Regions from separate parts of the Streptomyces sp. NPDC046862 genome, predicted to be linked through region 1. Evidence: riboswitches for the same ligand, from Rfam matches in the RefSeq annotation. Region 1 holds a riboswitch; each other region holds the start of a gene.
The links. Region 1 has a riboswitch for cyclic di-AMP ahead of AB0959_RS28230 (transglycosylase family protein). Riboswitches for the same ligand answer to the same signal wherever they lie in the genome.

Region 1 (5,896 bases):
GGTCCCGGTTGTCCCGGTTGTTCCGGCTGCCACGGTTCTTGACGGCCATGCTGGCTCTCCGCCTCCGCTTGCCTGCGTGCTTCCCGAAGTGCTTCCCGAAGTGCTTCCCGAAGTGCTTCCCGAAGTGCTTCCCGGAAGGCTCCTATGCGCGTACGTCCCCGCACACGGTACGGGACCGCGACGGGGACGTACGTACGACTGGCTAGGCCTTGACCCTGTACAACCCAGTACGGATCAGCCCTTGAAGCGAGGGAAGGCCGAGCGGCCCGCGTACACCGCCGCGTCGTCGAGGATCTCCTCGATGCGCAGCAGCTGGTTGTACTTGGCGACGCGCTCGGAGCGGGCCGGGGCGCCGGTCTTGATCTGGCCGCAGTTGGTGGCGACGGCGAGGTCGGCGATGGTGACGTCCTCGGTCTCACCGGAGCGGTGGGACATCATGCACTTGAAGCCGCTGCGCTGGGCCAGCTCGACGGCGTCCAGGGTCTCGGTGAGCGAGCCGATCTGGTTCACCTTCACCAGCAGGGCGTTGGCCGCGCCCTCGTCGATACCGCGGGCCAGGCGCTCGGGGTTGGTGACGAACAGGTCGTCGCCGACGAGCTGGACCTTGTCACCGAGCTTGTCGGTGATGGTCTTCCAGCCGTCCCAGTCGTCCTCGAACAGCGGGTCCTCGATGGAGACCAGCGGGTAGGCGTCGACCAGCTCCGCGTAGTAGTCCGTCATCTCGGTGGCGGAGCGCGTCTTGCCCTCGAAGGTGTAGGAGCCGTCCTTGTAGAACTCGGAGGCGGCGACGTCGAGCGCGAGGGCGATCTGCTCGCCGGGGGTGTAGCCGGCCTCCTTGATCGCCTCGAGGATGAGGTCGAGGGCCTCGCGGTTGGAGCCGAGGTTCGGGGCGAAGCCGCCCTCGTCGCCGAGGCCGGTGGCCAGGCCCTTGCTCTTCAGGACCTTCTTCAGGGTGTGGTACACCTCGGCGCCCCAGCGCAGGGCCTCGGAGAAGGTCTCCGCGCCGATCGGGGCGATCATGAACTCCTGGATGTCCACGTTGGAGTCGGCGTGCGAGCCGCCGTTCAGGATGTTCATCATCGGCACCGGCAGCAGGTGCGCGTTCGGGCCGCCCAGGTAGCGGAAGAGGGGGAGGTCGGACGCCTCGGAGGCGGCGTGGGCGACGGCGAGGGAGACGCCGAGGATGGCGTTGGCGCCGAGGGAGCCCTTGTTGTCGGTGGCGTCCAGGTCGAACATCGCCTGGTCGATCAGGCGCTGCTCGGTGGCGTCGTAGCCGACGAGCTCCGGGCCGATCTGCTCGATGACGGCGAGGACGGCCTTCTCGACACCCTTGCCGAGGTAGCGGTTCGAGTCGCCGTCGCGGAGCTCGATGGCCTCGAAGGCGCCCGTGGAGGCGCCGGACGGGACGGCGGCACGACCGGTGCTGCCGTCGTCGAGGCCGACCTCGACCTCGACCGTGGGGTTGCCTCGGGAGTCCAGGATTTCCCGGGCTACGACGACGTCGATGGACGGCACGAGCATCTCCTTCTGGGATGTGACGCGGTTACGCGGGCCGTGGCCCTGCGGGATGAGCCTAACCGTCTCCAGGGGATCGGCCAGTCTCCCGCCCACCCCGTGGACCAAACCGAGAGTAAATTGTTCCTGAACTGAACAAAAAGCCCCTGCCAAGGAGCGCCGCGAGAGGCACAAAAAAGCCCCGCCCCGGTGCGTACGGGGGAACACGCACCGGGGCGGGGAGCCCGTGGGGACGGGGGGCGGCCCTCACGAGACCTCCACTGTGGAGGACACGGATGTGCGGGCCCTGTGGTTCAGCCGGGAACCGCCCTGATGTCAGCTCAGGTGCAGCTGCTGGCCGGGGAAGATGAAGTCGGCGTCGTCGATGATGTCCTTGTTCAGCTGGAAGAGCTTGTGCCAGCCGCCCTTGACCTTCTTCTTCTCGGCGATGCTGCTGAGGGTGTCACCCTTGACGACCTTGTACTCGCCGTCGCCCTTCTTGACCTTCTTGCCGGTCGGGGTCTTGACGGTGGCCCGCTCCTGGGAACGCGAGGCGCGCTGCTCCTGGGCACCGGAGCTCTGGGTGCTCTGCTCGGAGGAGCCGGAGTTCGCGGAGGAGCCGGACGAGCCCGAGTTCGAGGAGGACGAGGAGGCCGCCCCACCGTCGTACGCGGCGCCGGACAGACCCGTGCCGCAGTTCGGCCAGGCGCCCTTGCCCTGGGCCGCGAGGACCTTCTCGGCGACGGCGATCTGCTGGGCCTTGCTGGCCTGGTCGGCGGTGGAGGCGTACTGCGTGCCGCCGTACGCGGCCCAGGTGGAGGCGGAGAACTGCAGACCGCCGTAGTAGCCGTTGCCCGTGTTGATCGACCAGTTGCCGCCGGACTCGCACTGGGCGACCGCGTCCCACTCGGAGGAGGTGGCTGCGGAGGCGGTGCCGGTCGCGAGCAGCGGGGCGGCGATGGCGGCACCGGTGACGCCGGCCATCGCGACGATGCGGGTGGCCTTGGACGGACGACGGTGCTTGCCCTTGCAGGAAGACAACATGAAGTGATCCCCTCACCGACGCCTGCGAGGTGAGCTGTCGGGTTCGGGCCGGTTGAGTTGCCCGGCCGCACGGTCGGCCGCGGACGACGTCCGCTGCCGCTTCCGCACGGCTTCACCCCAAGCCGTTCCCGGTCGTCTCCCAACTCCCGGGCCCGGCGCCTACCTTGGGTCCCCCGCTCCTGCCTACGGCGCTTGACGCGACGACTGTTCCCGTACGGCCGTTGGCAGGATTCGGCGTACCGACCGCAGGGGCCCGCTGTGGCGAGCGATCACGACCGTAAACACGCGATCCGGTGATTTACAAAGACGATCAGGGCTTCTGTGACTCATCTCCCACTGAGATCAAAACGGGCATTCACGGCGAAAGATGGCGCTAACTCTCGCTACTTTTCGCCCGATTCATCACCGAAGCTCAGCCTCTGACCGGGGCATATAAGGCCGGGGTCAGCACCGGCCGCATCCCTGCTCCCGGCGCACAGCTCGCCTCATCCCCCCAGCAGGCCAGGGGAGTCGGCGACGGCCAGGAGGTCACCCTCGGCCCGGGCGAGGTACGGGGCGTACGGGTCCTCCGGCAGATCGGCGTCCCTGACCGAGTCGCCGCCCTGCGAGGCGTGCCGCCCGGTGGAGCCGGCGTCCGCGCCCGTACGGCCGTCAGTGGCACCCTCATCGGCGGTCGCGCCACGGTGACGCCCGGTTCCCGAGGTCTCGTCCTCGGATCCGGACCCAGAGCCGGAACCGGATTCACCCTTCGCCGAAGATCCGCCCTCTTGCCCGGATTTGGCCGATTCATCACCCTTCGCCGCATCCGTGCGCGGGCTGCCGGAGTCCCGGGAGGTGCTCTCGCTGGAGCCATTCAGTCCGCTGTCGGCCTTGGCCGACCCTTCGGAGGTGCCGGAGGACGAAGAACCGGACGAACCGGATGAATCAGATGAACCGGACGAGCCGGTCAACTTGCCCAGCACGCCGGTGTCCACGTCGGCGGAACCGGAGTCCTTGTTGAGTCCGGAGAGGAGCCCGCAGGTGGGCCAGGCGCCCACACCCTCGTCGTCGAGGACCTTCTCGGCGACGGCGATCTGCTGGGAACGGCTGGCCTGGTCGGCGCTGGGCGCGTAGTCGAGGCCGCCGTACTTCTCCCAGTCGTCCTGGGACAACTGCAGCCCGCCGTAGTACCCGTTGCCGGTGTTGGCGCTCCAGGAGCCGCCGCTCTCGCAGTCCGCGACCTTGTCCCAGGTCGTCCCGCTGGCCGCGCTCGCACCGGTCGCGCCGAGGAGCGGGATGGCGATGGCCGAGCCCGTCACTCCGGCCGCGACGAGGAGGGCCGGAGCCTGACGGGGGCGACGGTGACGACCGTTCCCGGAGAGCATGCGGTTGCCTTTCACGCGACAGCAGGGGCCGGCGCGACGCCTGTGGCGAGTCGCCGCGCTGATGCGTGAACGTATCCGCACTCGAACTGTTGTCACAAGTTAATGCAGCGCAGATCACGTGAAGATCACAGAGTTGAGAAAGTGTCACTTCAGGGAGTGGTTCGGCGTATGAGCGGGAACCCTTGACGGCCCCGCCCTGGCCCCCTGGGCGTCATGCCCGATCTGTCGGCCGAACAGGTGTGAACTCCACGGGAAGCGTGCGCAATCCCCGCATAATGAGCCCGCCGCGCCAGCGCAAATCGGCCGGATCCACCGCGAGTCGGAGGTCGGGGAGGCGGGTGAGGAGGGTCGCGAGCGCGCTCTGCCCCTCCAGGCGGGCGAGGGGCGCGCCGAGGCAGTAGTGGATGCCGTGGCCGTAACCGAGGTGCTGGTTGTCCCGGCGGCCGAGATCGAGGACATCGGGGTCGGCGAACCGCTCGGGGTCCCGGTCGGCCGCGGCGAGCACGACGAGGACGGGGTCGCCCTGGGCGATGTCCTGCCCTCCGATGGTCAGCGGCCGGGTGGCGAAACGCCAGGTGGCGAGTTCGACGGGTCCGTCGTACCGCAGGAGTTCCTCGACACCGGTCTCCAGGAGTCCCCGCTCCTGGGCGGCGAGGGACTTCTGGAGCCGTATGCGCTGCTCGGGGTGGGTGAGGAGCGCGTACGTCCCGTTCCCGATGAGGTTGACGGTCGTCTCGAACCCCGCGAACAGCAGGATGAACGCCATCGCGGCGGCCTCGTTCTCGCTGAGGTGCTCGCCGTGGTCGGAGGCCCGGATGAGACCCGAGATGAGGTCCTCGCCGGGGGCGGGGGTGTCGGGGAGAGCCTCGCGCTTGCGGTGGATGAGGTCGGCGAGGTAGCCCCGCATCTTCTTGACGGACCGCGCGACCCCGCCCCGGGGTCCTCCTCCGTGTCGGATCATCATCCCCGCCCAGTCCCGGAAGTCGTCCTGGTCCTCCCGGGGGACGCCGAGCAGGTCGCAGATGGCGTAGATGGGCAGCGGGAACGCGAACTCGTGGATGAGGTCGGCCTGGCCCCGGCCGGCGAACTGGTCGATGAGGTGGTCGGTGAGCTGCTGGACGCGCGGCGCGAACTCGGCGACGCGCCGGGGGGTGAAGGCCTTGCTGACGAGCCGCCGCAGCCGGGTGTGGTCCGGCGGGTCGATGTTGAGCAGATGCGTCATCAGCTCGGCCTTGCGCTCACCGGGGATGCCGGTCTTGCCCTTGGCGTGGGCCGGCTCGTCGTGGTGGGCCGGGTTCTTGGACAGCCGCGCGTCCGCCAGCGCCTGTTTCGCGTCGGCGTACCGGGTGACCAGCCAGGCCTCCACGCCACTGGGCAGCCGGGTCCGGTGCACGGGGGCGTGCTCCCGGAGCCAGGCGTAGGCGGGGTAGGGATCGGTGGCGAACTCCCAGGTGAAGAGCTCGGGAGCGGTGTCGATCGGGGCGTGGTGGGGCTGGTTGGTCACTCCTTGACGGTATCCGCAGTACGGGACGTCGCCGTCCGGCCGCCTGGAACGGACCCTAGGCCTCCAGTCCCTCGGCGGACCGCACCGCGTCCCGGTAGGCCCGTGCCGCCACGCGCAGGGCCGCCTCCGGGTCGACGCCGGCCGCCTCGGCCTCGACGGCCGTCGCCAGCAGTGCGTACCCGATGCCCTCCCCCGTCGGCAGCGGTACGTCCAGTCCCGCCGTCCGTACCCGCGAGGCGAGCTTGGCGGCGAGGGCCAGGCCCGGCTGGCCCAGGGGTATCCCGTCCGTCACCGACTCGCGCCGCTTCTCCACGGCCTTCGTGCGCAGCCAGTGCGCCTTGACCTCCTCCGGGGTCGTGGCCGTCTCGTCGCCGAAGACGTGGGGGTGGCGGTGGATGAGCTTGCTGACGATGCCGCCCGCGACGTCGTCGATGGAGAAGGGGGCGTCCCCGTCCTCCGGGCGGCCCTCCTCGGCGATGCGGGCGTGGAA
Region 2 (5,896 bases), on a different contig from region 1:
CCACCGTGGGGGTCGGCGGTCGCGCGTCCGGCGGCGGCCCGCACAGGGGGAGCGAGCCGCCGCCGGACCTCTCGGCGGAGGTGTCCGGCTGCCGCCCCTGGTTCGGGCGGCGGTGGGGAGCCGGTCACCTGGGGGAGGACGGTAAACCTGACGGTGTCCGCTCGGTAACGCTATGTGCGGAATTGGTGTGGACGGACCGTCGGGTGACCGTATGCGACCGCGATCCCCGCCTGGCGTCACCGACTTCACGCAGAGCGATGACCGATGCGGTGGTTATGCGCCAACGGGTGGCCGAGCGGTGCTATGGAGGCGCAGATGGCGCCTATCTGGCGCCTATGGCGTCTATCTGGAGGCGCATATGGAGGCGCGCAGACGCAGCCCATGCTCGGCGGCGGAAGCCGGGGCCCCGGTGCCCGGCCGGGCGAGGGCTCCTGGTTAGGCTCCGGCTCCATGGACGTACTCATCCATCTCTTCGTCGCCCTGCACATCATCGGCATAGCCTCCCTCCTGGGCGGATTTCTCACCCAGGTGAAGGCGATGGGTCAGGGGGCGGCCCGTTTCGTGCCCGCCATGCTGCACGGCGCGCTGACGATGCTCATCACCGGCGCCGTCCTGGTAGGCCTCAACCAGGCCGACGATCAGCCGGTCAACAACATCAAGATCGGCGTGAAGCTGGCCCTGCTGGTCGTGATCCTCGGGCTCGTCTATGTGAAGCGCGACGAGGAGCGGGTGGAGAAGGGACTGTTCGGCCTCGTGGGCGCCCTGACCACGGTGAACATCTTCATCGCGGTGCTCTGGACCTGACAGCCACCAGTCCGGCCCTGGCCGTCGGCGAGAAGCCGAGCGCCGACCAGGGCCGGAGGGGTGGTCGTTACGCCGACCGTTACGCCGGCCGCACCACGCTGTGGATCGCCGACTCCCCGTCGTAGAAGATCGACTCCTCGCGGACGTAGGCCCCCGGCTTGGGCGCGTGGATCATCATGCCGTTGCCGATGTAGAGGCCGACGTGGCTGATGTCGTCGTAGAAGAAGACGAGGTCACCGGGTCGGGCGTCGGCGAGAGCGACGGTCCTGCCCGCGTTGACCTGGTCGTACGTGGTGCGCGGCAGGTCGACGCCGGCGGCCTTCCAGGCGGCCTGGGTGAGGCCGGAGCAGTCGTACGAGTCGGGGCCGGTCGCGCCCCAGACGTAGGGCTTGCCGATCTGGACGCGGGCGAACGCGAGGGCCTTGGCGGCCTTCGTGGCGTAGGTGGAGTCCTCGGCCGGAGCCTCGACCGTGGAGGTGCTGCCTGCTGTCTGCTCCTGCGCCGCCTGCTGCTGCGCGGCCTGCTGCTTCTCCGCCTCGGCCGCCTGCTGCCGCGCCAGCTCCGCCGCCCGGCGATCGGCCTCCTCCTGCTTCTCCTTCTCGATCGCCGCGAGGCGGGCCTTCTCCTCGGCGGTCAGCTTCGTCAGCAGCTCACGGGCCTCGGTGAGCTTCGTCTGGACCTGCGCCTTGGACGACTTCAGCGTGGCCTGGGAGTCCGTGAGCGACGCGAGGCTCTCGGTGGCCTCCTGGCGCTTCTGTGCCGTCTCCGTCTGCTGCGTGATGTAGTCGTCGACCACGTCCTTCTGACGTTCCGTCAAGCGGTCCATCAACTGGGTCTGGTCGAAGTAGTCCTGCGGGTTGTCCGCCAGCAGCATCGCCGCCGTGTCCGGGGAGGCGGCGCCCGTCCGGTACTGGGCGGCGGCGAACGAACCCAGCCGCTCCCGGGCCTCGTTGAGCTTCTCCGTGCGCTGGGCGACATCGTCGAGGAGCGTGGAGACACGCTTCTTCTGCTTGGTCGTCCTCTCCTCGGCCGCGTTGTACTTCTCGGTCGCCGACTCGGCCTGGCGGTAGAGGTCGCCGACCTTCTTCTCGACCTCTTCGAGGCTCGGTTTGTCGTCGGTCGAGGGCGCGGCGTTCGCCGTCTGGGAGAACAGGGCCATGGACGTCAGTGCCGCCGTCGCCAGGGCGGGCGTCCGTATGCCTGTGCGCGTCCGGGCAGGACGCGGCTTTCGGTGCGGCGCCATGAAAGGCGGGCTCCTTCCGTTGTCCGCCTACCGAGTTAGCTGTCGGGTTCGGGCGCTTGCGTCGGAAGGTGTGCCCTACGGTCCGTGCCGCGTACGGCAGGTGGACCGATTCACCCCAAGGTCGGTGGGTCCCCGGCTCCGGCTCCCGTGAGGGTGCGCCGGACTCGGCGGAGGACGCCCGGCCCGGCGACGTTCGCCGGTTGTGTCGAGCGGCCCACAAGAACGCTAGCCAACTCGTGTGGCCTCTGTGAAGGTTGATGCGCGATATGCCCGATACGTTTTCGTGACCTTGACTCAGGACGTCGCGGATCGTGGCGAATCCAAGGGGATATAGGGGGACTCGTTCGTGGTGCGAGCTCTGCCCTTCTTGGCTTCTTTGGTGGTGAACGGGTGTTTTGGTGGGCGAGGTGACACGTGCGCTCACGCGTGCTCACGTGTGCGGCACGGTCACGAGTGGTGACGATGCGAACCTGGACGGTGAGGATCGCCCCGGCGATCGGCTCCGGAAGATCGCCGACCGGACGGGGAGAGGGTCGAGTTCGCGGGGTGGCCCCTCGCTGTCGGTGGGGCGGCCTAGACTCGGAGAGCGATGAGCAGCCTCTTTGACGACAGCTTCCTGGCGGACCTCAAGGCCCCGCGGGCCCACGAGGAAGAGCCCCCGCCGCCGCCCGAGGACGAGCACGTGCCGGAGCCCGTTCCGGACGACCTGTTCGGCGGCCGGTTCGACGTGCCACCGGACAGGGACGCGTACTACCGCGACGGCGCCCCGCGCCCCGCGGTGGACCCGGCCACGCTCCTGGAGGGGCTGAACGAGAACCAGCGTGCGGCAGTCGTCCACTCCGGCTCGCCCCTGCTCATCGTGGCCGGTGCCGGCTCCGGCAAGACCCGCGTGCTCACGCACCGCATCGCCCACCTCCTCGGCGAGCGGCACGTCCACCCGGGCCAGATCCTCGCTATCACCTTCACCAACAAGGCCGCGGGCGAGATGAAGGAGCGCGTCGAGCAGCTCGTCGGCCCGCGGGCGAACGCGATGTGGGTGATGACGTTCCACAGCGCCTGCGTGCGGATCCTGCGGCGGGAGAGCAAGAGGCTCGGCTTCACGTCGTCCTTCTCGATCTACGACGCCGCCGACAGCAAGCGGCTCATGGCGCTGGTCTGCCGCGACCTGGACCTCGACCCCAAGCGCTTCCCGCCGAAGTCCTTCAGCGCCAAGATCAGCAACCTCAAGAACGAGCTGATCGACGAGGAGGACTTCGCCGCCCAGGCCACCGACGGCTTCGAGAAGACCCTCGCCCAGGCGTACGCGCTCTACCAGTCGCGGCTGCGCGAGGCCAACGCCCTCGACTTCGACGACCTGATCATGACGACGGTCAACCTGCTCCGCGCCTTCCCCGACGTCGCCGAGCACTACCGCCGCCGCTTCCGCCACGTGCTCGTCGACGAGTACCAGGACACCAACCACGCCCAGTACGCCCTCGTACGGGAACTCGTCGGCACCTCCGAGCACCCCGTGGACGTGCCGCCCGGCGCGGACGACCTCCAGCCCGCCGAGCTGTGCGTCGTGGGTGACGCCGACCAGTCGATCTACGCCTTCCGCGGCGCCACCATCCGCAACATCCTCCAGTTCGAGGAGGACTACCCGGACGCGACGACGATCCTGCTCGAGCAGAACTACCGCTCCACGCAGACGATCCTGAGCGCGGCCAACGCGGTCATCGAGCGCAACGAGTCCCGCCGCCCCAAGAACCTCTGGACCAACGCCGGAGAGGGCGCCCGCATCACCGGCTACGTGGCGGACACCGAGCATGACGAGGCACAGTTCGTCGCCGACGAGATAGACCGTCTGACGGACGCGGGCGACGCGAAGGCCGGCGACGTCGCCGTCTTCTACCGGACGAACGCCCAGTCCCGTGTCTTCGAAGAGATCTTCATCCGCGTCGGCCTGCCCTACAAGGTCGTCGGCGGCGTCCGCTTCTACGAGCGCAAGGAGGTCCGGGACGTCCTGGCCTACCTCAGGGTCCTGGCGAACCCGGAGGACTCGGTCCCGATGCGCCGCATCCTCAACGTCCCCAAGCGCGGCATCGGCGAGCGCGCCGAGGCGATGATCGACGCCCTCGCCCAGCGCGAGAAGATCAGCTTCTCGCAGGCCCTGCGCCGCGTGGACGAGGCGTACGGCATGGCGGCCCGCTCCACGAACGCCGTCAAACGGTTCAACACGCTCATGGAGGACCTGCGCACGATCGTCGACTCGGGCGCCGGCCCGGCCATGGTCCTGGAGGCGATCCTCGAACGCACCGGCTACCTGGCGGAGTTGCAGGCCTCGACCGACCCCCAGGACGAGACCCGCATCGAGAACCTCCAGGAACTCGCCGCCGTGGCCCTGGAGTTCGAGCAGGAGCGCGCCGAGGGCGAGGCGGGCACACTCGCCGACTTCCTGGAGCAGGTCGCCCTGGTCGCCGACTCCGACCAGATCCCGGACGAGGAGGACGGCGACGGCGTCATCACCCTGATGACCCTCCACACCGCCAAGGGTCTGGAGTTCCCGGTCGTCTTCCTCACCGGCATGGAGGACGGTGTCTTCCCGCACATGCGCGCCCTCGGCCAGACCAAGGAACTGGAGGAGGAGCGGCGCCTGGCGTACGTGGGCATCACACGCGCGAGGGAACGGCTCTACCTGACCCGCTCGACCCTGCGCAGCGCCTGGGGCCAGCCGTCGTACAACCCTCCGTCTCGCTTCCTGGAGGAGATCCCGACGGCGCACCTGGACTGGAAGCGCACCGGCGCCCCCGCGGCCCCGGTGTCCTCCGGACCGGCCTCGGGCATCGCCGCCTCCCTGTCGTCCTCCCGCTCCCGTTCGTCCGCCGCGGGTGCCTCCGGCTTCGCGACGCGACGCGCCACCGAGAAGCCGGTCGTCTCCCTGGCCGTCGGCGACCGCGTCACCCACGACCAGTTCGGCCTGGGCACGGTCGTCGGCGTGAAGGGTACGGGGGCCAACGCCGAGGCGACGATCGACTTCGGCGACACCAAGCCGAAGCGGCTGCTCCTGCGGTACGCGCCGGTGGAGAAGTTGTAGGGCGAGTAGGGCGAGGTGCACGGTCACGGACACGAGTCGGGCCCCTGCTTCCCGCAGGGGCCCGGTCTTGTCCGTGCTGTGGGATGAGTGACGTGACGCCTGGACGCGGTGCCGTCGGGAGGGGGATTACGTCGGGTCGAGCCCGTGGCTCCGCAGCCACGGCAGCGGGTCTATCGCGTCGCCGCCTCCGGGATGTACCTCGAAGTGCAGGTGCGGGCCGGTCGAGTTACCGGAATTGCCGGAGTACGCGATCATGTCGCCGGCCTTCACCGTCGTCCCCGAAGGCACCTTGTACGTGGAGAGGTGGCAGTACCACGTCTCCGTACCGTCCTTGGCGGTCACGATGACCATGTTGCCGTAGGCGCTGTTCCACTGTGTCCGTACGGTTCCGTCGGTCGCCGACATCACCGGCGTGCCGTACGACACCGGGAAGTCTATGCCGGTGTGCACGGACATCCAGTTGATGCCGGACTGCCCGAAGTACGCGCTGAGCCCCCGCTGGGCGACCGGGAGCGCGAACTTCGGCCGCAGGCGCTCCTTGCGCGCCGCCTCCGCCGCCGCCTGCTTCTTCTCGGCCTCCTGCTGTGCCTTGAGGTCGATGCGCTCCTGGGTCCGGCTCGCGCGGTCGGCGAAGTCGTCCGCCCCGGCCGAAAGGCCTTCGAGCTGGGTGTCGAGCTTGTTGTTGGCGGTGGACGGCTTGACCGGGACCGCGTCCGACGCGGCGGCGGTCGTCCTGTTGACGTCGTCGTCCCCACCGCCCACGGAGGCGGCGGCGA
Region 3 (5,896 bases), on a different contig from region 1:
GCCGAGGCGGCCCGGTCGACCTTCGTGCACTGCCCCGCCGCGACCAGGGTCTTCTCCGCGAACGCGCCGATGCCCAGCGCCGGGGAGAGCTCCGTGCCGTCGGCCAGCGTCATCTTCTGCTTGGCGTTGTGCGTGTTGAAGCAGTACCACGGCCGCCCGCGCCTACAGGCCCGGCACTGGCCGCACACCGCGCGCCAGTTCAGGATGACGAAGTCTCCCGGGGCAACGTCGGTGACCCCTTCTCCCACCGCCTCCACGACACCGGCGGCCTCGTGGCCCAGCAGGAAGGGGAAGCCGTCGTTGATGCCGCCCTCGCGATAGTGCAGATCGGTGTGACAGACCCCGCAGGCCTCGACCTTCACCAACGCCTCTCCCGGCCCCGGGTCGGGCACGTTGATCGTTTCCAGACTGACGGGGGCGCCCTTACCCCGCGCGACAACGGCACGGACCTGGTGCGTCATGGTCACTCCTCGGCTGCTGCGAGACCTGATACTGATGTTGCTCATTACGGCACACATCTCATGAGCCGCAACGAGCAGCATCGGGGAGATGCCGACCCGTGGTCAAGGTTTTGACACCCACCACACCGCGGAGGCCCGCGCCCCGCCGGACAGCGCCGCCTTCGATCGCCGCGCAGGCGAAAGCGGTGCTTTGGACCTACGGTGGTCTGAGACGGACCGACAAGCCGAGCCGGCGTCGCGGAGGAGGCTGCGGTGGAGGAGCACGCGGTGGAGGAGCACTTCGTCTGGGTCACGACACGCCGCGTTCAGCCGGGCGCCCTGAAGGAGTTCGGGCGGGCGTGGCGCCCGGACCCCTATCCGCGGGGGCTGCGCCACGCCTACGCGTACTGGTCCGAGGACGGACAGGAGATCACCGGCGTGTCGTTCTGGGACTCCAAGGAGGCGTGCGACTCCTGGCGGGCCTCCGAGCCGGAGACGCGGCGGCGTGCGGCCATGGCACCGTACGTCGTCGAGGAGCGGGAAGGCTTCTACCGCGGCCGCGAACTCGGGGTTCCCCAGCACTAGCCGTGTCCGTCCCTCACACGCCAGCCGGAGGCGCAAGCCGGTCAGGTGCCGCTCATCCGGCCCGTCGCCGGGTGACACGCCGACCGCGCGGCTCGACGGCCCGGACGCGCCCGTCACCTACCCTCGGGCGCTGTGACGCTGATCGACGGAACATACCGCCTCGGGCCTCCGGCCGGCCGCCTCTTGATCAGGACCGGGCGCGCCGGGCTGGGCCGCAGGGCAGGACACGACCTCACCATCGAGGCCACCCGATGGTCCGGCGAAGCGGTGGTGGCCGTCGGCGAACCGGACAGGTCGTCGGTGAACGTGACGGTCGAAACGGGATCGCTGGAGATCCTGGAGGGAACGGGCGGGCTCAAGGCACTCACCGATGCCGACCGGGCCGAGATCAAACGGACGCTTGCCGGCGCGGCCCTGCTGCACACCGCGGGACACCCCACGATCACCTTCCGCTCCACCCGCGTCACCGGAACGCCGCAGTCCTTCGAGATCACCGGGGACCTCACCGTCAAAGGACGGACCCGCCCTGTGACGGTGCACGGGACGGCGCACGGGAACGGCAGTGACGACGGGCTCCTGCGATGCTGGGCGACCGTCACGCAGTCGACCTGGGGTATCAAGCCCTACACCGCGTTCCTCGGCGCGTTGCGGCTGGCCGACGACGTCCGGATGGAGTTCGAGGCGGTCGGGCTCGAACCGGCGGGCGGGCTCGAAGCAGCGGAAGGGCTCGGGTAGGCACCGCGGGCGCACGTCACGGCGGCCCACCCGAGCCCCGCGCTTCGTCACACGGGCCGCACCACGCTGTGGATCGCCGACTCCCCCGCGTAGAGGATCGGGTCCTCGCGCACGTGGGGTCCCTGACTCGGTGCGTGGACCATCATGCCGTTGCCGACGCAGATGCCGACGTGGCCGGCGTTGTCGGTGAAGAACACCAGGTCGCCGGGCTGAACGTCCGACAGGGCGATCGCACTGCCGGCGTACGCCTGGTCCTGGGCGGTACGCGGGAGCGTCACCCCGGCGGTCTTCCAGGCGGCCCGGGTGAGGCTGGAACAGTCGTACGACCCCGGTCCGGTCGCGCCCCAGACGCATGGCTTGCCGATCTGCGCGCGGGCGAATTCGACTGCCGCCATGGCCTTCCCGCCGGCCCCGGTGACCGGTGCGCCGACAGCGCCGGAGGTTCCAACGGTGCGGAGCGCGCCAGAGGTACCGAGGTCGCCAAGGGCGCCGACGGCAAGACCCGCGCCGAGGGACGGGTCCGTCCCCGCGGGCCAGTCCGTGCCGGGAGACATGACCGTACCGGCAGACGTGGTCGTCCCGGGAGACATGACCGTACTGGTGGACATGGCGGCGCCGGGAGACATGACCGTACCGGTGGACATGACGGCGCCGAAGCCGGACGGGCCCTGTCCCTGCCAGTCGGCCTCGACCTCGGCCACGTGGCGAGCCTGTTGCGCCGTCGCGTGCCAGGCGTCATCGGCCGGCGGCAACTCGATCGACGCCCACGGCGTACTCCACTGCGCGACGTGTCCGGAGAGCAACTCCCGGGCCGCGGCGAGCTTCCTCCGGTTCTTGTCCTTGGCTGCCCTCAGCGAGGACTGCCGGGTCTCATCGGCGGACGCCGGCCGGGCCGCCGAGGCCTTCCGCCCGGTCTCCGGCGCGGCCGGCAGACCGGCCAGGGGTCCCGCGGTGAGTCCCGCCGCGGGAACGGCGGTCAACTCGGTCGCAGGTCCGGCGGGCAGCTCCGCCAGTGGTGCGGCGGGCAGCTCCGCCACTGGTCCCGGGGCCGTCTCCGCGGCAGGTCCCGCCGTCAGCTCCGGAAGGCCCCGGCCTCCAGGTTCCCGCGCACGGTCGGGGCGCACGTCGTCGGGGCGCATGGCCGGGAGCGAGGGCCGGGCCTCGGGCAGGCGGTCCGGCCTGAGTTCCGGTGGCAGCACGGCGGGGACCGTCGGGCCCAGCTTCGCGCGGGCCACGTCGAACCAGGGCTTCACGATGTCGTCGAGGGCGGGATCCATGCGCCCGCGCCCGGCGCCGGGCACGGGCGCGACACGCGTACGCCGCCCCGAGGCCATCGCACGCGTCGCGTTGAAGTTCCCGGTGTCGGTCTCGGCCCGGTCGTAGAGGTTGTGGATCCTCTGCTGGACTTCTGCGCGGCTCGGCTCTTGCGCCATGGGGACGTACTCACTCCTTCCATCCACCGCCTACCGAGTTAGCTGTCGGGTTCGGGCGGATGTCTCCGGAAGGTGTGCCCTACGGTCACCACCCGGTGGGCAGTCGACCGATTCACCCCAATGTCGGTTGGGTCCCCGGTTCCGGCTTCCGCGACGGTGCACCGGATTCGGCGGAGGCCACGCGACCCGACGAGGTTCGCCGGACGGAGTCGTGTGGCCTACCCATTAACTTAGCCAACTTGTGTTCCTTGTGTGAAGATCGGAGCGCGAAATGCCCGTTCCGTCAGTGTGACGTTCACCCCAACACTCCGGGCCGCTCCCGCACTTGACCTGGGCGGCCTGCTTGCCTGGACCACACGACCGGTACGACCACGGTCCCGCCACGGGCCCACCACGGAAAGGACCTGCCCCCATGCGTTACGCCGTCCTCGGCACCGGCATCGTCGGCCGCACGATCACCGCCAAGCTGACCTCCCTGGGTCACGAGGTCACCATCGGCACCCGCGACCCCGCCACCACCCTCGCCCGCACCGAGCCGGACGCCATGGGCAACGAGCCGTTCGCCACCTGGCACTCGGCCCACTCCGACGTGCCGCTGCGGACCTTCGCCGAAGCCGCCGACTTCGGCGAGACGGTGGTCAACACGACCGCGGGCGCCGCCACGCTCGACGCACTCGACGCGGCGGGCGGCGACGCCCTGGCGGGCAAGGTACTCATCGACATCACGAACGCGCTCGACTTCTCCCAGGGCATGCCGCCCACGCTGAACCCGGTCAACACCGACAGCCTCGGAGAGCGGATCCAGCGCGCCTTCCCCGGTGCCCGGGTCGTCAAGACCCTCAACACCGTGAACTGCCTCGTCATGGTCGAGCCCGGCCGGGTCGCGGGAGCGCACAACGTCTTCGTCTCCGGCGACGACACGGGAGCCAAGAGGCAGGTCACCGAGTTGCTGATCTCCTTCGGCTGGCCCGAGGGCGACATCATCGACCTCGGCGGCATCGAGACCGCCCGGGGCGCCGAGATGCTCCTGCCTCTCTGGCTGCGTCTGTACGGGACCCTGGGCCACGCCGACTTCAACTTCCACATCCAGGGCGCCCGCTGACCACCACCGAACCGAACACTCGATCGACTGGACCGGGCGCGAGAGCAGGCGCAGGCTGAGGAGACGGGGAAGGAGACACAGGCAGAGACACACAGACTCAGAGGCAGATCAACCAGGAGTGATCAGGATGGAAGACAAGCAGTGGACCGTCCAGATCCACATCACCGAGGACGGCGACGACACCCAGGCACGCGCCGTGCTGACGACCCCGGACACCTCCACGGTCACGGGACGGGGCGCGGCCAGGCGCAACCCGGTCGACCGGCCCGTCCCGGAGATCGGTGACGAGCTCGCCGCCAGCCGCGCACTGGAGGATCTGGCGATCCGGCTGCACGACGTCGCCTCCGACGACATCGTCCAGCTGACCGGGCCCGTCGAACAGTGACGGCACCCCCTCCCACCGGGGGCTCTCACCCCACGGGCCGCGGGTGATTGTGCCGAGCGGACGCCGCACCGGCCTGCTGGGCACATTGGTCGGCGGGGCCTGGCGGGGGGCCATGAGCGGAGCGCCGCGTCCAGCGCTCAGGCAGCGGCCGCTGCCGGGCGCCGGCCGGCCACGTAGGTCTTCCAGAGCTGGATGAGCAGACGCATGACGATCGCCTCGATCACGGCGACCGCCACCTTGGTGAGGAGCGGGGCGAGCAGGTGCGACACAGCGGGCGGCCTTTCTTGTGCGTGCAGGTCCGTACCGCTCCTTTGTGCGGGCCCGGTGCTTCGTGCGGCCGCTGTTCTGGTGGCGACAGGGTTAACTGTCAGTGACGTCGGGGGGTGACGGCTTCCAGCGCGGCCGGCAGCAGGACGGATCCCGCTGCCGCCGTCAGACCGATGGTCCATCCCGCCGGACCGAGGGGCCGGCTGCCGAAGAAGTGGCTGAGGCCGGGGACGGACACCACGAGGACGAGTGCCACGAGCGACCCCACCGCGGCGAGGGCGACGAGGGGATCGCGGCCCGCGTCCGTGAGCGTCTGCAGGAGCTGGGAGGCCACGAGGGCGACCAGGGCGACCGTGCCGGCCCGCGCCCGTGTGCCCGTCATCCGGGCGACGATCCACGCGCTGCCCGCCGCGGCGGTGGTGATGGTGGCGCGCAGGCGGAGGTGCCGGGTGAGGGCCGCGCCCAGTGAGGCCTCGGGACCTTCCGCGAGCAGCTTCTCGGCGCTGCCCGCCGGGGGCCGGGCGGCGATGGCCATGGCCGGGAGCATGTCGGTGAGGACGTTGACGAGGAGCAGCTGACGAGCGTTCAGCGCGCTGCTCCCGGTGAACACCGTGGTCGCCAGCACGAATGTGATCTCCCCCAGGTTGCCGCCGAGAAGGATGCCGAGCGCCTTGCGGACGGAGGCCCACATGGCCCGGCCCTCCACGATGGCGTCGACGATGGTCTCGATGCGGTCATCGGTGACCACGACGTCGGCGGCGGTACGCGCCGCGGGGGTGGCCCGGGAGCCGATGGCGATGCCGACGTCGGAGATCCTGATGGCCGGGGCGTCGTTGGCGCCGTCGCCGGTGACGGCGACGACGCGCCCGGCCGCGCGCAGCACCGTGACGATCCGTACCTTGTGCGCGGGAGTGACTCTGGCGAAGACCGAGATCCCGGGCAGCGTCCT
Region 4 (5,896 bases), on a different contig from region 1:
ACTGCGGCGTGCGTGCACACCTGCTCGATCTCGTCGAGGAGGTGGGAGGAGAGGAAGACGGTGGTGCCGTCGGACGCCAACTCCCGTACCAGGGACCGGATCTCCCGCATTCCCTGCGGGTCGAGCCCGTTCGTCGGCTCGTCGAGGACGAGCAGCCTGCGCGGCTGGAGCAGCGCCGACGCCAGCCCCAGCCGCTGCTTCATGCCCAGCGAGTAGGCCTTCGCCTTCTTGCCCGCGGCCGCCGTCAGCCCCACCCGGTCCAGCGCGGCGGCGACCCGCGTCCGCCGGGTGCGGGGGTCGGCGGTGGGGTCGGCGGCGTCGTACCGCAGCAGGTTGTCCCGGCCGGAGAGGAAGCCGTACAGCGCGGGCCCCTCGATGAGGGCGCCCACCTGCGGCAGTACGGTGCGGGCGGCGCCCGGCATGGGACGGCCGAGCACCCGGGCGGTGCCCGACGTGGGCTCGATCAGGCCCATCAGCATGCGGATGGTGGTGGTCTTCCCGGAGCCGTTGGGCCCGAGGAAGCCGAAGACGCTGCCGCCGGGAACCGTGAGTTCGAGGTGGTCCACGGCCACCTGGCCGCCCCGGAAGGTCTTGGTCAGACCCTGGGTGTGGATGACACTCGCGTCCGTCATGGCTCCCCTCGGGTGCGGCCGCGGGCCGGGACGGCGTCCTGCGCCGTCCCGGCCCGCCCGCCGGTGTCCTGCCTGGCCGGTGTCCTGCCCGGCCAGTGTCCTACTTGGCCGCGTTGGCCGCCTTCACCAGCGCGTCCTTGGTGACCGCGCCGGCGTACGCCTTGCCGTTGTCCGTGATCAGGACGTTGATCAGCCGGGTCTTGAAGACGGTACCGGAGCCGAACTTGCCGCTGACCTTGTCGCCGAGGGAGCTCAGGAACCCGTCGACGTCGCTGTTGCCGGTGGCGGCCCCGGAGGGTACGCCCTGGCCGCCCGTGTCGAACTCGGCGATGGAGTTCCAGCCCTCGCCGATGGTCTTCAGGCCGCCGCCCTCCATCTCCTTGCCGAGGCCGCCGCCCTCCAGCCCCTTGCCGGCGTCCTTACCGAAGTGCTCACCGGACGGCGCCGCGCTGTCGTGGTGCCCCCGGGCCTCGGCCTTGTCGCCCTCGGTGACCTTCGCGCCCTTCGGCGGGGTGAAGTCGAACGTGGAGGCGCTCGGCTTGCCGAAGTCGACCTGGGTGAAGCCCGCGTCCACGACGGCCGCGCCCCCGCTCGCCGGGGTGAGCGTGAACTTCAGCGGCAGCCCGGTCTTCGAGTCCACCGCGATGGAGATGGCACCGACCGTGGAGCCGGACGCCTTGGGCTTGATGAGCAGCTTGTAGGCGTCCCGGCCGGCGACCTGGGCGGTGCCGTCCACGGTCACGGACGTGGTGTCGTCGACCGCCTTCAGGGCCTCCTCGGCCAGCTTCTGGGGCGTGGCCGGGACGTCCTCGGGCGCGGCCTTGCCGGACTTGTGGTCCTTGGCCTCGCCCGCGCCGGTCGAGTGGAAGACCTCGTTCGACTGACTGTCGTACGCCCACACGTCGTCGCCGTTGTGGATGACGCTGTACTCGGAGGCCTTGTCCAGCAGCGACAGCTTCTGCTTGTCCGGGCCGTCGGCCGCGACGCGCACGGTGTGCGTGCCGGTGGCGAGTTCGAGCAGCTTGGAGGAGGGGTCGGCGGACGAGCCGCCGTCCGAACCGGAGGGCTTCCCGGCTCCGCCGAGGCTGCTCTCCAGCCCGCCCAGGTCCGGCAGCCCCAGATCCGTGCTGATCTTCACCGTCCCGGACACCTGCTGTACGTCCGACGCGGCGATCTTCTCGACGAGTTCCTGTGCGCTGATCTTCGGCAGGTCGGGGTCACCCGAGCCGGCGAACGCCGGGACCAGCCCGATCGTCGCGGCCGCCACCCCCACCACCGTGACCGGGACGACGTACCGCGAGGCCTTGCGGCGCCCGGCGCGCACGTCGTCGGGTTCGCCGGCCTTCGCGCTGTCGTCGGTTTCGTACGGTGCCATGTGTGCCTTACCTCCGTCGTAGGCGGCGGCTGTTCGTCGTGACTCGCACTCGTCCTCGTCCACCCCGAGCCGCCATTCTCACCCGATTCGGTGAGGAGTGGTGCTTTCCATCTGACCAAATCGGCCAACGAGAAGCGTCAGACCCCGGAATCAACTCCATGTACTGCTGTGGGATGACACGGAGAGGCGGCGCCTCCCCCGACCCGTAGGGGTCGCAGGGGAGTACGCCGCCCGGCTGACACCCGTTCAGTGGTGGCCGTTCCGGTGCATCACGGACTACGGGCACGGTCTGACCCGGTCCAGCAAAACCGGTCCAGCAAAACCGGTCCAGCAAAAAGAGCCCGCCCGGTGCTTGAGGACGAGCCCTTCACCCGCACTCAACCGGCGCGGTGCACCACCGCGTCGCAGAGCTCGACCAGCGCGGCCTTCGCGTCGCACTCGCGCAACGGCGACAGCACGGCCCGGGCCTCCTCCGCGTACCGCACGGTGTCCCGCCGCGCCTGCTCCAGCGCGGGATGCGTCCGCAGCCGGGTCAGCGCCTCCGCGTGCCGCGCGTCATCGGTCAGGTCGGAGTCCAGCAGCTCGCACAGCGCGATGTCCTCGGCGAGCCCGAGCCGCTCGGCCCGCTCGCGCAGCCGCAGCACCGGCATGGTGGGGACACCCTCACGCAGGTCGATGCCCGGCGTCTTGCCGGACTCGTGCGAGTCGGAGGCGATGTCCAGTACGTCGTCGGCCAGCTGGAAGGCGATGCCGAGCCGCTCCCCGTACTGCGTCAGCACGTCCACGACCGTCTCGTCGGCGCCGGACATCATCGCGCCGAAGCGCCCGGAGACGGCGACCAGCGATCCGGTCTTGCCGCCGAGGACGTCGAGGTAGTGGTCGATCGGGTCCCGCCCGTCGCGCGGCCCGGCGGTCTCGAGGATCTGCCCGGTGACCAGCCGCTCGAAGGCCTCGGCCTGGATGCGGACCGCCTCGGGCCCGAGGTCGGCCAGTATGTGGGAGGCCCTCGCGAACAGGAAGTCGCCGGTCAGGACGGCGATGGAGTTCCCCCAGCGGGCGTTCGCGCTGGGGACGCTCCGCCGCACCTCGGCCTCGTCCATCACGTCGTCGTGGTACAGCGTGGCCAGATGTGTGAGCTCGACCACTACGGCCGACGGGACGATCCCCGGGGCGTACGGGTCCCCGAACTGCGCGGCGAGCATCACGAGCAGTGGCCGGAAACGCTTCCCGCCGGCCCGCAGCAGGTGCTGCGCGGCCTCCTGGATGAAGGGGACCTCGCTCTTGGTGGCTTCGAGCAGCCCTTCCTCGACAGCCGCCAATCCGGCCTGGACATCGGCTTCCAGAGCCTGGTCCCGCACGCTCAGCCCGAACGGCCCGACGACGGTCACGAGGGGTCTCCTGTCTGCTGACGTCTACTGACGGTTACACGGTCGGTCTCAAAATCGGTCTCACGGTCGATGACACGGTTTGTCGATCTGTCGCTGCCATCACTCGAGTCAGCGTATCCGGTCACCTTTCGATCACCACGGGCGCCCAGGGGTCCAGCCCGGGCTGTATCGGATCACGCCCGGTATGTTCTTGATCAGGTGATACAAGCGGACATGTACCGACTCCCGAGTCGACACCCTCGCCCATGGCCACCGAAGGCGCCGAGCCCCCGAGGCTCCGGAGATCACTCCGATGGGCCCGTCGAACTCGCTCATCCGTACGCCCTTCACCCGCGCCACTCCGCACGAGGCCTCCGCCGTCACACCTCCGCACGCGCCGACGCCGCTCTCGCACCGGAACCACTCAGGGCGGCCACCACGGCCGGCTCACCGGGCGACCGCTACGACAACGACGCACCCCGCACGCAAGGTTCCGGCCACACGGCCGGGACCGGCCCCCACTTCCGCGCGACCTCCCCACTCTCCGCGAACCCCGCGTACTCCACGCCCTTCGCGTGGAGTTGGTTCGCGAGTTCCCGGAACACCGAACGTATGCCCCGCACTTCGCGCCCATCACGAGGTGAGACACCCCGAAAGGGGGCCGGGCCCACGCCTCGCCGGACCGCCCAATCGGCGGTCGACTTGTCCGAATTGCCGCCTTGCCAGCACTTCATCCGGTCCGTCCCGTGAATTGGGTCACGCCGCCCCCGTGACGTCCTCTGCTCCCACCCTCTCGACTCTTCCTTTGCAGAAGGCAAGTTGAGCTTCGCCTTCCGGTGATTTCGCGAACTTCTGCACCACAAAGAGCTGATCAAGGGCGCTTCTGTCGTGCTTTCGGCCTTGTTCCCGACATGTGCTCTCGCATACGTTCACGGTCCATCCGGACGGGACGCCGAATCCTGCCGCCGCCCGGAATCCCCACTGACCAACCACTCACGCAGGCAGGAGCGGGGGAACCAGGTAAGCCGCCGGTCCGCACGACGGGCCGGCTCGGGGTGAAGCCATGCACGGCACGCACGACGCGTCGCCGTACACGGCCGGGCACCTTTCCGCCCGAACCCGACAGCTCACCTCGCAGGCGCCGGAGAGGAACAGCGTCATGGCCGCACGAGGCAAGCACTGCCGCCCCAGATCCAACCCGTTCATCCGAGGAGCCGTCGTCGCCGGAACCGGCGCCGCCGCCCTCGCCCTTCCCCTCCTGAGCGCGACCGTCGCGAGCGCCGCGACGCCGGCCCAGGCTCCCGCCTCCATCCAGGCGGTCCAGTCCGCGCCCCACCTCAAGTCCATTGCGTACACGGTGGCCAAGGGCGACACGCTCTACCGCATCTCGAAGAAGTACGACACTCCCGGTGGCTGGCGGAAGATCTACAAGGACAACCGCAAGGCCATCGGCCACGACCCGCACATGATCCACCCGGGTCTCCACCTGAAGCTCAGGACGGCGAAGGCGGGCACGGCGGGCACGGCGGGCAAGAAGTCCACCCCGTCCCCGGCGTCCACACCGTCGCCCGCGTCCACACCGTCCGCCGCGTCCAACCTGTCCACGCAGACCGTCACCGACGCCGCCCCGGTCGCCGACACGACGTACACGAACGACCTCGACGGCTGGATCCGCCAGGCGCTGGACATCATGGCGCAGAACGGAATTCCCGGGTCGTACGACGGCATTTACCGCAACATCATGCGCGAGTCCTCCGGCAACCCCCAGGCCATCAACAACTGGGACTCCAACGCCGCGGCGGGCACCCCGTCCAAGGGGCTCCTCCAGGTCATCGACCCGACCTTCCAGCAGTACCACGTGGCGGGCACGTCGAACGACCCGTTCGACCCGGTCGCGAACATCGCGGCGGCGTGCAACTACGCCGCCGCGCGCTACGGCTCGATCGACAACGTCAACGGACCGTACTGATCCCGGAACACCTACCGGCCGCCGGGCCGGGCGGGCGACGAGCTCCGCCGGCCCGGCACCGGGGCGGATCCGGACCGGGGGCCGGGCACCTCATCCGCCCCCGCCCCCGCCCCCGCCCCCGGGAACAGCCGCTCCAGTACCACCGCGATCCCGTCCTCCTCGTTGGAGAGCGTCACCTCGTCGGCGACGGCCTTGAGTTCCGGGTGGGCGTTGGCCATGGCGACCCCGTGGGCGGCCCAGTCGAACATGGGGATGTCGTTCGGCATGTCCCCGAAGGCGATGGTGTCGGCCGGGCCCAGCCCGAGGCGCCGGGCGGCCAGGGCGAGGCCGGTCGCCTTGGTGACCCCGCATGGCTGGAGTTCGACGGTGCCGGGCCCCGACATGGTGACCGTCGCGAGCGAACCGACCGCCCCGCGGGCCGCCGCCGCCAACTCGTCGTCGGACAGGGACGGGTGGCGCAACAGCACCTTGCTGATGGGCTCGCCCCACAGGTCGTCGCGGAGCAGGACCCGTACGGCGGGCAGGGTCGGGTGCGGCATCAGATAGCCCGGCT

Region 2: it holds a riboswitch for cyclic di-AMP, as region 1 does, so the genes downstream of both, AB0959_RS22340 (NlpC/P60 family protein) here and AB0959_RS28230 (transglycosylase family protein) in region 1, are expected to answer to the same signal.
Region 3: it holds a riboswitch for cyclic di-AMP, as region 1 does, so the genes downstream of both, AB0959_RS22605 (NlpC/P60 family protein) here and AB0959_RS28230 (transglycosylase family protein) in region 1, are expected to answer to the same signal.
Region 4: it holds a riboswitch for cyclic di-AMP, as region 1 does, so the genes downstream of both, AB0959_RS15755 (LysM peptidoglycan-binding domain-containing protein) here and AB0959_RS28230 (transglycosylase family protein) in region 1, are expected to answer to the same signal.

The regions. Positions count from the first base shown of each region.
Region 1 is NZ_JBEYXP010000027.1:104,211-110,106, forward strand. It holds gene AB0959_RS28220 (septum formation initiator family protein) at 1-49, opposite strand, end outside; gene eno (phosphopyruvate hydratase) at 235-1,515, opposite strand; gene AB0959_RS28230 (transglycosylase family protein) at 1,831-2,538, opposite strand; cyclic di-AMP (ydaO/yuaA leader) riboswitch at 2,543-2,739, opposite strand; partial or broken gene AB0959_RS28235 (transglycosylase family protein) at 2,922-3,902, opposite strand; gene AB0959_RS28240 (cytochrome P450) at 4,114-5,406, opposite strand; gene AB0959_RS28245 (nucleoside triphosphate pyrophosphohydrolase) at 5,462-5,896, opposite strand, start outside.
Region 2 is NZ_JBEYXP010000019.1:121,143-127,038, reverse strand. It holds gene AB0959_RS22345 (hypothetical protein) at 451-804, shown strand; gene AB0959_RS22340 (NlpC/P60 family protein) at 884-2,047, opposite strand; cyclic di-AMP (ydaO/yuaA leader) riboswitch at 2,056-2,227, opposite strand; gene pcrA (DNA helicase PcrA) at 2,637-5,120, shown strand; gene AB0959_RS22330 (M23 family metallopeptidase) at 5,247-5,896, opposite strand, start outside.
Region 3 is NZ_JBEYXP010000020.1:4,054-9,949, forward strand. It holds gene AB0959_RS22590 (S-(hydroxymethyl)mycothiol dehydrogenase) at 1-461, opposite strand, end outside; gene AB0959_RS22595 (hypothetical protein) at 714-1,025, shown strand; gene AB0959_RS22600 (YceI family protein) at 1,158-1,760, shown strand; gene AB0959_RS22605 (NlpC/P60 family protein) at 1,808-3,193, opposite strand; cyclic di-AMP (ydaO/yuaA leader) riboswitch at 3,205-3,376, opposite strand; gene AB0959_RS22610 (NAD(P)-binding domain-containing protein) at 3,606-4,295, shown strand; gene AB0959_RS22615 (DUF1876 domain-containing protein) at 4,423-4,680, shown strand; gene AB0959_RS22620 (hypothetical protein) at 4,818-4,949, opposite strand; gene AB0959_RS22625 (HAD-IC family P-type ATPase) at 5,048-5,896, opposite strand, start outside.
Region 4 is NZ_JBEYXP010000012.1:125,752-131,647, reverse strand. It holds gene AB0959_RS15770 (ABC transporter ATP-binding protein) at 1-632, opposite strand, end outside; gene AB0959_RS15765 (sigma-E factor regulatory protein RseB domain-containing protein) at 733-2,007, opposite strand; gene AB0959_RS15760 (polyprenyl synthetase family protein) at 2,385-3,395, opposite strand; cyclic di-AMP (ydaO/yuaA leader) riboswitch at 4,355-4,528, shown strand; gene AB0959_RS15755 (LysM peptidoglycan-binding domain-containing protein) at 4,534-5,343, shown strand; gene AB0959_RS15750 (HAD family hydrolase) at 5,355-5,896, opposite strand, start outside.